Regions from separate parts of the Neobacillus sp. DHD-1R genome, predicted to be linked through region 3. Evidence: riboswitches for the same ligand, from Rfam matches in the RefSeq annotation. Region 3 holds a riboswitch; each other region holds the start of a gene.

Region 1 (5,758 bases), 1.6 Mb from region 3:
CGATTCGGCCAGGAGTACTACGTTCAAAAATGAGTGCTTGATCCTGATTATGCATGCAAATCCCCCAATTCTTTCACGAATGTATCGATTTCTTCCTTCGTCCTCTGTTCTGTAACCGCGATTAACATATGATTAGACATTTCTGGATAGTCACGTCCTAGATCATAGCCACCGATGATATCCTTTTGTAACAACTTTTGATTGATTTCTTTAACAGGTTTGTTTACTTTTACAACAAATTCATTAAATGAGAAGCCGTCAAGAACCACTTCAAACCCTGCCTCTTTCAACGCATTTTTTGCATAATGGGCTTTCTGTAAATTGGCTGCAGCCATTTCCTGGACACCCTTTTTACCCAAAGCTGTCATCGCAACAGATGCTGCAAGGGCATTAAGTGCTTGGTTCGAGCAAATATTGGAGGTCGCTTTTTCACGGCGGATATGCTGTTCACGCGCCTGTAGTGTTAATACAAATCCACGCCGTCCTTGATCATCTACTGTCTGACCAACAAGACGTCCTGGGACCTTTCGCATTAATTTAGTGGTGACCGCAAAATATCCGCAGTGTGGACCGCCAAATGCAGTCGGGATCCCAAATGGCTGGGCATCGCCTATCACGATGTCTGCTCCAAATTTCCCTGGTGGTGTTAATACTCCAAGAGAAAGTGGATTGCTGCTAACCACAAACATTCCTTTATGTGCATGAATGATAGCCTCAACATCTTTTAATGGCTCGATTCTACCAAAGAAATTTGGATACTGGACAATAACAGCAGCAACATCATCATTAACTAATGCCTTTAACTCTTCTATATCTGTAATACCATCTCTAACCGGGACTTCTACGACTTCAAGATATTGCCCTTTTGCATACGTCTTTAAGACATCACGATACTCAGGATGAACCGCACTGGAAACAACAATTTTTTTCCGTTTTGTATGTCCGGCACTAAGCATGGCTGCTTCTGCTAGGGCTGTACCGCCGTCATACATCGAGGAGTTGGCAACATCCATTCCTGTCAATTCGCAGATCATCGTTTGGAATTCAAAAATGGCTTGCAGCTCACCTTGAGAAATTTCCGGCTGATAAGGTGTATAGGCTGTATAAAATTCAGAACGAGAAATAACATGGTCAACGATTACAGGCATATAATGGTCATAAACACCAGCACCTAGAAACGATACATTTCTTTTAAGATCAGCATTTCGACCGGCTAACTTTAAAAGTTCTTTCATTAAGGCCGTTTCAGATTTGGCCGCCTTAATATTATACTCACCCTTGAACCTTACTTTTTCAGGGATATCGCTAAACAGTTCATCAATTGAAGAAACACCAATCGTTTCAAGCATATCCTTCTTATCTTGCTCAGTCATAGGTAAATAGCGATGTTTCATAAACCTAACTCCCTTCATGTTTTACTTTTCTCTTTTATAAAAAGGTGTTGGAACTACTGTAGCTTTAAGGCGTTTGCCGCGAATTTCTACTTCTACCCCAGTATCTAACCCTGAAAACTCAGTTTTAATAAGGGCAAGACCAATGTTTTTCTTTAAAGTAGGTGACTGTGTACCCGTTGTGACTTCGCCAATTCTATCTTCTCCTTGATAAACCGGGTATCCATGCCGAGGAATGCCACGGTCAACCATTTCGATTCCGACCAATTTCCTAGCTAACCCATTTTCTTTTTGCTTTACTAAAGCTTCTTTTCCAATGAAATCAGCTTCTTTATTTAATTTGACGGCAAAACCAATTCCAGCTTCAAGCGGAGATATTTCCGGCGAAAGTTCTTGGCCGTATAGAGCTAATACAGATTCAAAACGAAGAGTATCACGTGCTCCTAATCCGCATGGAAGAACCCCTTCCTCTTCGCCTGCTTGTAAAATGGCCTTCCAAAGATCGACGGCATCTGCTGCATCACAATATACTTCAAACCCATCCTCACCTGTATATCCGGTTCTAGACACGAGTGCCTTTTTGCCATTTAAATTGACTTCTTGTTGAAATTTGAAAAAGCCAATTCCACTTAAATCCGCATCCTTGGAAAGCTTTTGCAAGACTTTTACAGCAAGTGGGCCTTGAAGAGCAAGCTGGGCCATTTTTTCAGACAGGTTTTCGAGGCTGACATCACCCTCAACATGATCTTCAAGCCATTTGTAATCCTTTTCGATATTCGATGCGTTTACAACTAGTAAATAATGATTTTCTTCCATCTTATATACGAGCAGATCATCAACAGTACCGCCGTTTTCATAGCACATTGCAGTATATTGAGCCCCGCCTTTTTTTAATTTTGAGATATCATTGGTCATCATTTTTTGCAGATAGTTTAAGCTATCGGCACCTTTTACTTCGACTTCTCCCATGTGAGAAACATCAAACAAGCCGACTCTTGTCCGAACTGCTTCATGTTCTTCCTTAATGCTTGAGAATTGGACAGGCAGCTCCCAGCCTCCAAAATCGACGGTTTTTCCTCCATTATCTTTATAAACTTCAAAAAGCGGAGTTCGTTTTAATTCTGACATCCATAATCCCCCTCAGATCTTTTACATGTTCATTCCTCGTAAAACTAACTAAAGATTGAGCCATTTACAACATCAGGTACCATGTTACCTAGTATCGTTTCAGAATAACATCTGGACATAGGATAACAGATTCAAAAACATAAAAAAGGACAGAAACCTCCCTTATACATAAGAGGGTCTCTGTCCTTGCACCTGAAAGTTTACCTGTGATGGTTTTCCCCTTTGGTGGCTGCTCATATGCGGCAGCGCTCTCCAGAGTTGCGTCAAACAAGAGTTCTTTTGCCTGAGAGATTCACATTTCTGCTTGCTCCTTCGGCGCTACAAACGTAGTCTCTCCCCTTGTTGTCATTCGCATGATAATAATTTTCGATTTGGTCATACTAATTATACTCGTAAAATAAATTACTTTATTAAAATATTTAAAACATTCAATGCTATTATCATCCTACCATTAAAACAATACTTTGAGCAATAACTTTATTAGAAAAATGCGAACGCCTTAAATCAAGTAAATTGGTGATTACTGGGCCATATCCGTGTATGAAATGGAGCTGAAATGATGTCTGTTGAAATTGAATTTGATTCCTCGTGGCAGGAGGATTTTCTACATAGAATTGAGAATGATGGACCATGGGGGAATTGGGAGCTTTTTAAACTAGCAATCGGAGTTGAAAACCATTTAATCGTCCCTGAGTTTGAAGGTTTGCAAGCGCCGAATCATTTGCCAAACCTCACACCCCTTCCGCACCAGCTTGAAACAGCGAAACAAGTCATTGAGAATATGAATGGTAAAGCGATCCTGGCTGATGAAGTAGGACTAGGAAAGACAATCGAGGCTGGATTGATTCTAAAAGAATACATGATCCGCGGGTTAGTGAAAAAAGTCTTAATTCTCGTTCCTGCATCCTTAGTTACCCAGTGGGCCATTGAATTGAACAGTAAATTTTTTATACCGGCGATTACGCAAAGGAAAAGCTATGTTTGGGAACAGTGCGATGTTGTTGTATCATCGATTGATACCGCTAAACGTAATCCACATCGAGATATCATTTTTAAACAAGACTACGATCTCATTATTATTGATGAAGCACACAAACTGAAAAATAACAAAACTAAAAACTACGAATTTGTTCAAAACTTGAAAAAGAAATTTTGTTTACTTTTGACAGCCACGCCGATCCAAAACCGAATAGAAGAAATCTTTAATCTTGTTTCCCTTTTAAAACCAGGTCATTTAGGGAGCGAGACCGCCTTCTACGAAAAATACAAACGAGATGCTCGTTCCTTAAATGATGATGAACATCTAAAGGAATTAGTGAACAAGGTCATGATTCGAAACCGGCGGGCAGATACAGGGATTGAATGGACAAAAAGGCAGGTTGAAACCATTCCAATTGAATTTTCACCACAAGAGAAAGAACTATATGAGTCCATTACAACTATGAGGAACGATAGTGATTGGCTCCAAACAAGTGCATTCTCCGTTATGACTTTACAACGTGAGGCATGCAGCAGCCGGGAAGCTGTTTTTTATACGCTTAAAAACATGCTGCAAAAGAAAGAGAATCCCACACCAGCCTTTGAAGAGCAAATTCAATTTTTGATTAAAAAGGTGGAGGCTGTCCAGCAAAATTCAAAAGCGGAAAAAGCGCTTGAATTAATTCAAAAGGTAAATGATAAAGTCATTATTTTCACCGAATATCGGGCAACTCAAATGTATCTTCAATGGTTTTTGAAACAGCACGGAATCTCTTCTGTACCGTTCCGCGGCGGCTTTAAACGAGGAAAGAAGGACTGGATGCGAGAGTTGTTCCAAAAGCATGCCCAAGTGCTGATTGCAACAGAGGCAGGTGGTGAAGGAATTAACCTGCAGTTTTGCAACCATATCATTAACTTTGATTTACCATGGAATCCGATGAGACTCGAGCAGCGGATTGGCCGAATTCACCGTCTTGGTCAGGAAAAGGATGTTATGATATATAATTTTGCCATTAAAAATACCGTCGAAGAACATATTTTGAAATTGTTGTATGAAAAAATACAATTATTTGAAAAGGTCATCGGCGAACTCGACGATATTTTAACCAAGCTCGAATTTGGCAATATTGAAGACCACTTAATTGATATTTTCGGACAATCCAGTTCTGAAGGTGAAATGCGGATAAAAATGGAGAATTTATCTTCGATGATTGAATTTGCTCAAACCATGAAGGAAGGTGATTCACATGCAGCAGCAGGAAATTCATAACTTTCTTTTGAAGTATTTTCAGGCCAATGATTGTCCCATTATTGAAAATAACTCTGGGTATTTAACTGTTCAATTATCAATTGAACTTGATAAGGAGTTGATGAACCGTCCCTTTTATTGGCACTATTTAGAGAAAACAGGCGGGATCCCAAACCCAATGAGACTAACCTTCATTACCGATCAAGAACTAGCACCAGAAAATACAAAAGGGGAAATTATTCACTTTGGGTCCCCAAGGCTTCATCAAATATTTCATTCCACCAAAAATTTAGCCAGCTACATTCGGTTATATGAAAATCATCGCCATCTCAATAATCAAACGCCCTTATTGCCATGGTTATGTATGAATGTGAAAATCTCTTATCAATGTGACCGCAAGCGTGATATTTTTAAATCGATCGGCTTACAGCTCATTAATGGACAAATGGTCGAAAATTTTCATGACCGTTTACTAAAGATCCCTTTAACACCCAAAATTCCAGACTATTCGTTTACCCTCTCACCCTTGGTAAGACCAAAGAGCGGCATGGGCAGAATTGAAACCTATTTAAAATCAGTCATTGCAGAAGATGACCATTCATGGGCAGATGAAGCCCGAATACGTTGGGATAAAGACCTACAGCTATTGAATCATTTTTATGAAGACGTGGAAGAAGAAGAAAATGACAACTATGAAACTGAAAAAAAAGCACTCCAAGAGCAATACGAACCAAAGATCAACATCTCCTTTATCAATGGCGGACTCTTTTATTTAACCGATAAAGCAATCTAATCAGGATGTTTCAACAGGTGTCAGGCACCATGTGAAAATTTCACATGGTGCCTGACATCTGACATTCTTTTTGTTCAAAAAAAATTTTTTTATTTTAAAAATTAAGAAGGAAAAGAGGGAAACCTGTCGAATATTTAGCAAGGAAAAAATAATAAGGTGGTGGTAACCATTGTTAGTTCAATTGAAAGTTTAGCGAATCGGATTATATCGGATGCTGCA
Region 2 (5,758 bases), 2.6 Mb from region 3:
CTCCGAGTTGGTAATATCAAATATTTTTAAGAGATTTCCTAATATCTGGACCTTATCCCCAGTATCAAGAGGCTGCAAAAAGTGATCGTTCCTTTTAATCCACTGATTAACAAATTTAAGCTCCATAAACTCTTCGCCAACTTGCCGAATGGCTGAATTGATTTCATGTTGAACCATTTTTCCATACTTCTCATAGCATTGAACTTGAAAAGATAGCCAGGGAATAATGGCAGATAAGGGACGAACGTCAAATAAATTTCTAAAGTTGTTGCATATTTGCCTGATATCTTCTTCGGGCAGATTAATACTCTGCAGCTTATTACCCACTACGATAGGGAGTTTGGTGGCGATTTCAGCTGCAATTACGTCGCCAATGGGTGTCTTATTGTAATCAGAATTGACCCTATAATCTCCCTCGAAATTAAAGGGATCCCATTCGTGTCCATGTCTTGCAAATACTCCATGTTGTTCATCTTTATAATAGTTAGAAAAATGGTGTGCTGCTGAAATTCCATTAAGTCCTAATACATTGATTACTCGTTCCCGCAAGGAAGGATAGACATTACATAAACGATCGTGATTTCCTGGTATATAGATGATTTCAGGCTTTCTCGGAAAGCCAAGAAGCTCCCATTCCTTTCCGGAAAGAATAGAAAAAATTTCTTCGTTCTCTCTAATGACGTCGTTTAGAATGTCCAAGGCTATTGTTTCCGTTTTTTTCGAGTAATCCCCCCATGGTCGATCATGTTGGTCAATGTTGGTTAGTTGATTCATTTCCCTCTTCAAAAACCATGACTCTGTTCTAATAAGATCAAAGATATCACCTAATAGGACAATTTTTATGTCTTGTTCTTCAGCAGCTAAATTTTTAACCGCTTCCTTTGCCTGATATGCCAGCTCGGTAAAAGTATCTCTAAAGTTTTCTGCTTCTAACTGGTGCCTGCCGGCGGTTCGATCCATAAGATGTAAATCGCTAATAAAAATAAGCATCTAATAGGCACTCCTTTCAACAAAAGGCCAAATCCCCAATTATCCAAAATAGTCTAAGTAAAGTCATAGTATTTTGTTTACATATAAAGAATTGGAAAAGCGCTATTCTTCAACATTAATACCTCTATTATAATGGTAAAAACTCATTTAAGGTGAAAGGTATGGAATATTTTACAATTGATAAAAATATTGGTGTGTAACCCCACAAAGATGGTTCTTGTGCTTAGAAAATTCATTCAGGGTGTTATAAAATTGCCAATCCTCAGCTTGCCGTGGATTTTCAATATATAGATTTATTTAAATAAAGTTTAATCATGCTATACTTGGAGAACGAATTAGGTTTCTAAAAGGAGTTGGAAATTTTGAAGTATATAAAATCGCAAATGCAACAGCTAATCAAAGATAATAAAGAATTGCATACACGCTTAAAAGAGTTGAAGGCAGAACATGGCCTTGAAAAAAACAATGCCCTTAAGGCGTTGTACCATTCAGAAGTGGCTGACGGGGGAAAATACCAGTTAGCTTACCAAGCACTTGACCAGCCCAAAAAGTAGACTCACTTAAGGGCATTAAGGGTCGTAAAATCCCCGGATATTAAGTAGTAACAGAGAGTATGGAACAATTCCATACTCTCATTTAGTATGTTGAGGGTTCTTCCCTTGTTACTGCCGTTCAAACCTCCTTTACCCGTGTTTCAGTTAGACATTTAAGCCCATTTCTATTTTCCTGAAAAAAGAAAATTCTAAATTTTAATTATAACTCGATTGACAATGAAATGAGTCTATGAGAATATCATACTTAAGAATGCGCTTACATTTTTGATAATTAAAATAATTGAATATTTACGGTTGATTGTATTGGGAGAGAGTGATGAATATCGCCGCCGAAGGAGCAAATTCCATAAAATCCTTGGAATAAATCTCTCAGGTAAAATAGACCATTACATGACGTAGCTCTGGAGAGTGCATATTTCTTTATATGCCACCAAAGGGGATCCACTGCTTTTAGTGGGAAAAACTTTCAGGTAAAAGGACAGAGAGGGTAGAAACATTGCCCTCTTCTGTCCTTTTTTGTTGTAAAAAACAACCAATTCCTGAAATTTTACGAGGCAGCTCAGCATTGAGCATAATCAAAGTTGTTATCAACAACTTTGATTATCTGAATAGTAAAGAAATACATTCTAAGCTAGTAGGGAGAGGGGAGTCATATGCAAGAACAAACATTGTCGAGGGGTCTAAAGAATAGGCACGTGCAATTAATCGCTATTGGAGGAGCAATCGGAACTGGATTATTTCTTGGAGCAGGTAAATCGATTCATTTAGCAGGTCCGTCAATTTTAATTGCTTACTTGATTACAGGAATCATTTGCTTTTTAATCATGCGCGCACTTGGAGAACTGCTTTTAAGCAATTTGAAATACCATTCTTTTGTTGACTTTGTAAGAGACTATTTAGGTAATACGGCAGCATTTATTACGGGCTGGACTTACTGGTTTTGCTGGATATCAATTGCAATGGCCGATTTAACGGCAGTTGGTCTCTATACTCAGTTTTGGTTTCCAAGTGTACCACAGTGGATGCCAGGATTAATTGCATTAGTCATTTTGCTATTTATGAACCTGGCAACCGTAAAGCTTTTTGGCGAAATGGAATTCTGGTTCGCATTAATTAAAGTCATTGCAATTCTAGCATTAATAGTTATTGGGATTTTTATGATTATTAAAGGCTTTTCCACAAATTCAGGCGCATCCAGTTTCACGAATCTATGGAGCCACGGCGGCATGTTCCCAAATGGCATAAATGGATTTATCCTCTCGTTCCAGATGGTCGTGTTTGCGTTTGTTGGCATTGAACTTGTAGGACTTACTGCAGGTGAAACAGAAGACCCGGAAAAAGTTATCCCAAAAGCAATCAATAATATTCCTATTCGGGTATTAATTTTCTACATTGGCGCCCTAATTGTCATCATGAGTATTTATCCGTGGAACGCCATCAATCCAGCGAAAAGCCCATTCGTTCAAGTATTTGTGGCAGTTGGTATCGCAGCCGCAGCCGGTATTGTTAATTTTGTCGTTCTAACATCCGCAGCTTCGGCATGTAACAGCGCCATTTTCAGTACAAGCCGGATGGTATATTCACTTGCCAAAGATAAAAATGCACCTGTGCCATTTGCAAAACTTACTTCTCGTCAAGTACCTTCCAATGCCTTGTTCTTTTCCACTGTTGTCATTCTCATTGCCGTTATTTTGAACTATGTTATGCCAGAAGGAGTATTTACACTAATTACAAGTATTTCTACAGTATGCTTCATCTTTATTTGGGGAATTACTGTCATCAGTCATTTAAAATACCGCAAATCAAGACCTGATCTGGCAAAAGTCAACAAATTTAAATTGCCGCTATATCCATTTTCCAATTACCTGATCCTTGCCTTCCTGGCATTTGTTCTTGTCGTGCTTGCTCTTGCGGAAGATACTCGTATTGCCTTGTTTGTAACTCCTGTCTGGTTTATTTTGCTAATAGCCATTTATAAAATACGAAATATGGATGCAAGTCAGGAAGAACAGCTAAATCCGGAAAAGGTCGTAGAAAATTAAAGCAGCAACTTAAAATAGGTGTGTTCTTTAGTGACTTTGGTACCGTTTTCAATAAATGCCTTGACTTGAATAACTTTTACAATTATTCTGAAAAAAACAAAAAATAAAGCGAATGATGGTTGTGGGAGAGTGCATTTTACACGCCACCGAAGGAGCAAGTTCCAAAAAAACCCTTGGAATCAATCTCTCAGGTAGATGGAACCACAACTGGACGCAACTCTGGAGAGCGCGTATACCATTATGCCACCAAAGGGGAAGGTTCGAAACGGAACTAAACTCTCAGGTAAAAGGACAGAGAAGGGAAAAAAAGCTTTTAGCTACCCTTCTACTGTCCTTTTTTGCGTGCAAAAAAGCAGGCTTTCGTTCCAGTTTTCTTGGAATAGAAGAGCTGTAGTGATAGTGAGGTTAATCTTCGAGGTTTGACAGATCATGGGGTAGTTAGAACGATATTTCAAGGAGGAGTAAGTATGGGATTACAACAAAATGATTCAACTATTTTTGAAGCAATTAGGAAAGAGCAAGACCGCCAGCTCCAAACATTGGAGTTGATTGCATCTGAAAACTTCGTTAGCCAGGATGTATTAGAAGCAATGGGAAGCGTGCTGACAAATAAATATGCAGAAGGTTATCCGGGGAAGCGTTACTATGGTGGATGTGAATTTGTCGATGTGGCAGAACAAACAGCGATTGAACGCCTCACACAGTTGTTTGGCACTAAATATGCAAACGTTCAGCCTCACTCAGGTGCACAAGCAAATTTTGCTGTATTTTTCGCACTGCTTCAGCCTGGTGATAAAGTGATGGGGATGAACCTTTCACAGGGTGGGCACTTAACTCACGGAAGTCCTGTAAGTGTTTCAGGGAAATGGTTTGATATTGTGTCCTATGGTGTAAGAGAGGATACTCAATTGATTGACTATGATGAACTGGAAGCCATTGCGAAAAAGGAAAAACCAAAATTGATTATTGCAGGGGCAAGTGCTTACCCTAGAACGATTGATTTTGCCCGCTTTAGACAAATTGCTGATCAAGTTGGCGCAAAATTCCTGGTAGATATGGCGCATATTGCCGGGCTTGTTGCAGCCGGTCTTCATCCATCGCCAGTTCCATATGCCGATGTTGTCACGAGCACTACGCATAAAACGTTAAGAGGCCCGCGCGGCGGCATTATTTTAACAAATGATGAACAAATCATAAAAGCTATTAATAAATCGGTGTTCCCAGGGATACAAGGCGGTCCGCTCATGCACATCATTGCAGCCAAGGCGGTTGCCTTCAACGAAGCATTGCAGCCAAGCTTTAAGGACTATGCGAAACAAGTCATAGACAATGCAGCCACACTTGGCGAGACCTTGAAAAATGAAGGTGCAGCCCTTGTATCTGGTGGAACGGATAACCACATTGTCCTTTTAGATTTACGTCCGTGGAACCTTACTGGAAAAGAAGCAGAAAAGTTACTAGAAGAAGCGGGCATTACCGTCAATAAAAATACGATTCCGTATGACCCGGAAAAGCCGTTTGTGACGAGCGGTATCCGGATGGGAACAGCAGCTTTAACGACTCGCGGCATGAAGCAGGATGAAATGGTGAAAATCGGAAAAGCCATTGCAGCTGTTCTGAAGAGTAAAGGGGACAAAGCTGTGCTTGAGAAAGCAAAGGAAACAACTAAAACGATTTGTGCCGCCTATCCACTATTTGAACAGGCAATCACAGTCTAAGAAAGGGGCATGCGGATGGAATTTCAAAGTTGTTTTGACATTATCGGACCGATTATGGTAGGACCGTCGAGTTCTCATACAGCGGGTGCATTTAATCGTGGTGTAAAGTTAATCGGGGCAACTGCCCACTACGTAACGAATGATCTTGATGAAGGACCGATTATTGAACAAGATGTCCAACGGATAAATCATCGTTATGCAGTGGAAGATTTAAAGACTGCCGGACGTCATGTGGAAAAGAGGGTGCTTGCCGAAGCCGTTTCCTGGCATGTTGAAGATAAAGTACTGGTCCATGGTAATAAAACGATTGTTTTTGCATGAGTTGATATCATCTTGGGAAAGATAGGCTTTTTTTCTTATAGAACGAAAGATACTAAAGCAGTTGTGATTTTTTCTAGAAATCACGGCTGCTTTTTTTGGTTCCCGCTACCAAGACCACAAAGAAATAAATAGG
Region 3 (5,758 bases):
AGTCCCTCTTTTTGCTAGTTAAACAGTTTCAAAAGCAAGCTTTGGTTTTCGTTCCATTTTTAACGCCACAATTAGGAATGAGCATCCAACAATAAACCGTATAATCGAAGTTGTCACCATGGCCGCATTCATGCCAAACAAATTCAGCAGGAAAACCCCAAACTGAGGAGCGATAAAGCCAATTATTGATAACAAAAAGTTATAATTGGCGATATAGGTTGTTCTATTTTTCTCGGGAGACACCTTTAACAGCTGGTTAAATAATAAAAGGTTGGTACCTGAAACAAAAAGGCCGATCCATAGATTAATCAGCGTAATATAAATGAGGCTGGTGGATAATATGGTTAATACTGGTGCAGTCGCCATGCCGGTTGCTGCTACAAACAATAACATGGTATTCCCCCCACGATTCGCAGCTTTTGCCCACCATTTAATGCTGACAATTTGAGCAAATTGATTTGTAACAGCGAACAGGCTGAACCATAATGCAGTAGCATTCGCCTCTCGAATATGATAAATACTAAAGATGGACCATGCCATTTGAGCTCCAAAATTAAAGAGGAGCGCGCAGATAGTAAAGGATACAAACGGTTTATGAGAAAAAATTTCCAGTGAGAAACTCCTCTTCTTTGCTTCCATCACTGACTTTTCCATTGGAACAGTCTCATTCTTCTCCCTATGCTTCATTAAATAATATACTTCAAAAATGGCAAAAACGAATCCAACGACAAATAGAACCTGGTAAGGAAAGGGATTGCTTGAATTGAATTGCTGCAGAAAAAAACCAGTTAAAAAAGTAACCCCCATGGCAGTAATCGTAGATAACCGGTTACGTGTACTAAAAAATTCTCCCCTTCGATTTTCAGGAACAAGGTCACCAATCAAAGTTTGCCAAGATAATCCGGAAAGGGCCCCCGGAAAATTTAATAGCGCTATTAATCCAACAAGTACCCATGCAGAATATGTTCCCGATAAAAATGGAACAAACATCATAAGCATGAAAAGAAGCCTTGTAAAAAAAGTAGAAACGACAGTGAATTTTTTTTTGCTTTGTACTCTATTGAGCCAGACCGTGCCAGGAATCAGTGCAAGCATCCCAATAATTGACGGTAAAGATGTAATCAAACCCATCTGCTGGTTGGTTGCCCCTAAAACACTTAATGCAAATAAAGGGATATAGCCGTTAACCGTGTTGGTTGATACCGTAGAGGCAAGGCCGTTATATATGCTTAATCTTTCATTTTCGTTTAATTTCAAGTACTGTTTCTCTCCTTCATTTCATTTATCGAAATGGATTGTAAACCGACGCTTTACAGAAGGCAATACTTTCGGAGAAAAACAGTTACTTTATCATACCTTCTCAATTGAGAAGGTACATCTAAATACATAAATATCCATAAAAATCAGATAATGGAATGTTCTTTGGAACTTACTGCGTTTCATTCCCTGATAAATTTACGCAGAAATTTTTATATTTTTATCTTTTTTCTTTTTAAATGAATACAGGAAAAACAAAAGAATAAACCATAAAGGTGTCATTAATAACGCTACACGAGTTGCTTCCGCAAATAGCATAATAACTAGAATAATAGCAAATAACGTAAGGACCACATAGTTAATAAATGGTGTAAACGGTGCTTTAAAAGTAGATTTTTCTCGTAAATCGGGTCGTAATTTTCTATATCGCAAATGACAAACTAAAATGATGCTCCAAACCCAAATAAAACAAATCGCACTTATTGTCGTCACGATTCCAAAGGCTTGTCCCGGAATTAGCTTACTTAATAGGGCTCCAACGGATAGCACAAGGGCAGATATAAGTAATGCATTACTAGGTACATGATTCTTATTTAATTTAGCAAATTTAGCTGGTCCTTGTTCATGATTACTAAGGGTAAATAAAATCCGGCTTGTTGAAAACAACCCGCTGTTACAAGCTGATGCTGCGGATGTTAAGACCACAAAATTAATAATACCGGCAGCTATGGGAATACCTACCAAGCTAAATGTTTTCACAAAAGGGCTGTTTTCTGCATTTAGCTGTGTCCATGGATTAATACACAAAAGGATGATCAGTGCCCCTACATAGAAAAAAAGAATTCTTAACGGAATTTTATTAATCGCAGAGGGAATATTTTTTTGTGGATTGGATGTTTCCGCTGCAGATACCCCCACTAATTCTACACCTACAAATGCAAAAAGAACCATCTGAAATGAAAGCAAGAAACCTGAAACCCCATTTGGGAAGAAGCCGCCATATTGCCATAAATTATTTATCGAGACTGTACCCGTTTCTGTTTGGAATCCAATAACTAATAAAACAACCCCAATTATGATTAAGGCAAGAATAGTGATTACCTTGATTAACGCAAACCAAAACTCTAATTCTCCAAAAAGCTTTACAGTTAATAAATTTAGCCCCAATAACAAAACTAAACAGACTATGGCAGGAACCCATTGCGGAATATCAAACCAATATTGAACGTATACGCCAACCGCGATAATATCAGCCATTGCTGTCATGATCCAGCAAAACCAATACGTCCAGCCTGTAACATACGCTGCCCATGGTCCAATATAATCCTCAGCAAAGTCCGTAAATGATTGATAGCCCTTATTTGATAAAAGAAGTTCTCCTAATGCCCTCATAACAAAAAAGCATGCGATACCTACGATTAAATAAGCAAAAATGATCGAAGGACCGGCTAACTGGATAGCTTTTCCTGAACCTAAAAATAAGCCTGTCCCAATCGTACCGCCAATTGCTATGAGTTGTACGTGCCGATTTTTCAGATCTCGTTTTAATTCTTGTTGTGCCACTTAAAATTCCTCCTTGTTGTCATAAAAATTGTTATTAATCTACATGTAAACCATGTAAAAACCATAAAAAAAAGAGATTGGATTAGCTCCAATCTCATCGGTCATAAGAATAACAAATATTATCTATACCTCTTGTATTTGAGAATAATAAATAGTATTCGTACTCTTCTGTCCTTTTGCCTGAGATTGTGAACCCTTCGGCGCCGCAGATAACCTGCGGTCTCTCCAGAAGCTGCTCCTGCTATGGTACGTGCCATAGCAATCATAGCTTGCTAATATCATTTTGTTAAACTATTGTTGAATAATTTTTAATTTTAATAGTATTATGTTAATTTGTCAACACATCATTTGGTAGATTAATAGTTAGTAAAGAACCAGAGCATATTGAATTTGATTTGATGAGATTGGTGTAATGGCCATAATGCGATAGCCGATACTGAGTAATTGCGATAAAGTTTCAGCACAATTGTAACGTGGCGGCTCAATCGGTGCGTGAAAACTTTTATATAAATGTATCAATTGATTATTGTTTGTACAGTAAAGTAAGACAACATGTCTACCGGTCCATGCTTGACCGATCATTGGTTGTATTTTGATATCCCATATATTTCTCATTTTAGCACCCTTACTAATTGATACAGTAGATTATGTAAAAAACTAGTCCATTGTTCTAAAAGAATAACGAAATGGTTAAAGTAATGGTTGTTTCTACAAGCCGATAGCGCCTGGAGCTAGACATTTCCCAAAGCCAAAATTTATGATTTCCTATCTTTTAAAAAAGGAGAAGTTCTCAATGGTATGAGAACTTCTCCTTCCGCTTTTTAATACACATCCCGTAGGTAACGCCCTTGCGCTTTCATATCATTTAGATATGCTTCTGCTGCTTCAGGGGTCATTGATCCTTCTTTTTCAATCACGTTCAATAACGCGTTGTGAACGTCCTTCGCCATATATTGCTTATCACCACAAACATAGAAGGTTGCTCCATTTTCTAGCCATTCAAACAATTCTTTGCTATTCTCAAGCATTTTATGCTGTACATATACCTTATGCTCTGTATCACGTGAGAACGCCGTCTCTAATCTAGTTAGGACACCTTCTTTTTGATACTTTTCTAACTCTGCTTGATAAAGGAAGTCCGATGCTGAATGCTGATCTCCGAAAAATAGCCATGATCTTCCCGTTCCTTTATTAACCGCACGTTCCTGGATAAAGGAACGGAATGGTGCAATGCCTGTCCCTGGACCAACCATAATAATGTCTGTATCTTGTGACTCTGGCAGATGGAAATGCTTATTGGGTTGAACAAAAACAGAAAGCGTATCGCCTGCTTGAATTCGTTCTGCGACTAAAACAGAACAAACCCCTTTCCGATCGCGTCCATGTGCTGTGTAGCGCACAGCGCCGATCGTTAGATGCACTTCACCAGGATTGGCTGCAAAACTGCTAGCAATGGAATAGAGACGCGCTGTCATTTTTCTTAAAAGGGAGACAACCTCTTGGGCCGTAGCCTTCCATGGACCGAAATCACGCAGCATATCAAGCAAATCTCGTCCGTTAGTATATTCTTTTAGCTGGGTTGCATTTTCAATTAATACAAGCTTTTGTAACTCTTCATTTTCGGTTAATTCTGCTGCCTGTTGGAGAATCTTCTTCGATAGAAGTGTTATTTCAAAATATGTGGTTAGCGCCTCTTTTAATGGGAGTATATCCCCTTGCTTATTTATTGTTACAACTGTTTCTTCATCCCAGTTCATTTCTGTAATAATGGAGGCCACAAGTTCTGGATCATTCTGTGGAATCACACCAAGAGCATCTCCTGGGATATAAGAAAGTCCTGATTCTTCTAATGATAATTCAATATGCCTTGTTTCTTTACTAGAACCGGCACCATTTAAATTTTCGTTTTTGAGAACCTTTGCTTGGAAAGGATTTGTTCTTGAAAAAGTGGTTGGGACCTTGTTGTCTTCTTGTGTAATTTCAGGGTTTCTTACAGTAACTTGCATAATTTTCACCTCTAGAAGTTGTTTTTGCTAGGTTTGGCCATTTTACTTTGACACACCAACTAGTATTTATAACAGAATAATATCAAAGATTTGTAGCAATATCTATATTCCAACATAGTGGTTCCCACTATTTTATTATAAACACATCTATGAACTGAAATGAATATTAAAATAAATCCAATTCTCGAAGCCAAAACTTATAAATTTTTATATAAAAAGAAAAAACATTTTCTATTAGGACAGGCATATGATGGAATATCCATCTATTTGCTGAAAGGAATACTTGACCATGGTTAATAATAAATCGAAATTAATTGCTTCACTGTATGCCTTTATGTCGATTAGTTTTTGGGGCGTTTCATTTGTATCAACAAAAGCTGTACTTGAAAAGCTTGACCCCTATTCATTACTTGTTTTTCGTTTTGGAATTGGAACATTATTTTTGCTGTTGCTTTTACTTCTTCAGCGTAAGCGGCTGCTTGTCTCCATTAAATATCTTCCCCAACTCTTGATTTTGGGTATTCTTGGCGTATTTGTCCATCAAGTACTTCAGGCGACAGCATTATTAACGATTAATGCATCATCTGCTGGATGGCTCATTTCGTTTTCCCCTATCTTTACAGTCATCCTGTCCATTTTCTTTTTACATGAAAAGATGAGTATAACGAGGGCTGTGGGGATGGTGCTGGCAATCACAGGTGTACTGCTAGTTACAACCACAAGAAGTGGACAATCCTTTCAATTTGCATTGAATATTGGCTTTTTTCTAATGATTTTGAGTACCTTGAATTGGGCCGTCTACTCCGTGTTATTAAAAAGCTTAAAAATCCCTTATTCCCCTCTGTTAGTGACGTTTTACATGAGTTTACTAGGCTTGATTCTTACTACACCATTTATTATTAGGAATAGAGGCTGGGAATCCCTTCCCCTTC

Evidence for each region. A riboswitch is a leader RNA that binds a small molecule or an ion and turns the genes downstream of it on or off. The one in region 3 is predicted to bind glycine.
Region 1: another riboswitch for glycine. It lies ahead of gcvT (glycine cleavage system aminomethyltransferase GcvT); the one in region 3 lies ahead of AC3ANL_RS09875 (amino acid permease).
Region 2: another riboswitch for glycine. It lies ahead of AC3ANL_RS23025 (amino acid permease); the one in region 3 lies ahead of AC3ANL_RS09875 (amino acid permease).

Annotation. Positions count from the first base shown of each region.
Region 1 covers NZ_CM173232.1:3,667,480-3,673,237, forward strand. Annotated here, with positions in the region: gene gcvPB (aminomethyl-transferring glycine dehydrogenase subunit GcvPB) at 1-55, opposite strand, end outside; gene gcvPA (aminomethyl-transferring glycine dehydrogenase subunit GcvPA) at 48-1,394, opposite strand; gene gcvT (glycine cleavage system aminomethyltransferase GcvT) at 1,416-2,519, opposite strand; glycine riboswitch at 2,781-2,868, opposite strand; gene AC3ANL_RS18070 (DEAD/DEAH box helicase) at 3,079-4,767, shown strand; gene AC3ANL_RS18075 (YqhG family protein) at 4,745-5,539, shown strand; gene comGA (competence type IV pilus ATPase ComGA) at 5,696-5,758, shown strand, end outside.
Region 2 covers NZ_CM173232.1:4,655,550-4,661,307, reverse strand. Annotated here, with positions in the region: gene AC3ANL_RS23035 (metallophosphoesterase family protein) at 1-990, opposite strand, end outside; gene AC3ANL_RS23030 (hypothetical protein) at 1,353-1,544, shown strand; glycine riboswitch at 1,839-1,940, shown strand; gene AC3ANL_RS23025 (amino acid permease) at 2,198-3,586, shown strand; glycine riboswitch at 3,699-3,800, shown strand; gene glyA (serine hydroxymethyltransferase) at 4,054-5,304, shown strand; partial or broken gene AC3ANL_RS23015 (formyltransferase family protein) at 5,386-5,625, shown strand.
Region 3 covers NZ_CM173232.1:2,051,694-2,057,451, reverse strand. Annotated here, with positions in the region: gene AC3ANL_RS09880 (MFS transporter) at 19-1,257, opposite strand; gene AC3ANL_RS09875 (amino acid permease) at 1,456-2,820, opposite strand; glycine riboswitch at 2,979-3,059, opposite strand; gene AC3ANL_RS09870 (sulfite reductase subunit alpha) at 3,642-4,826, opposite strand; gene AC3ANL_RS09865 (DMT family transporter) at 5,116-5,758, shown strand, end outside.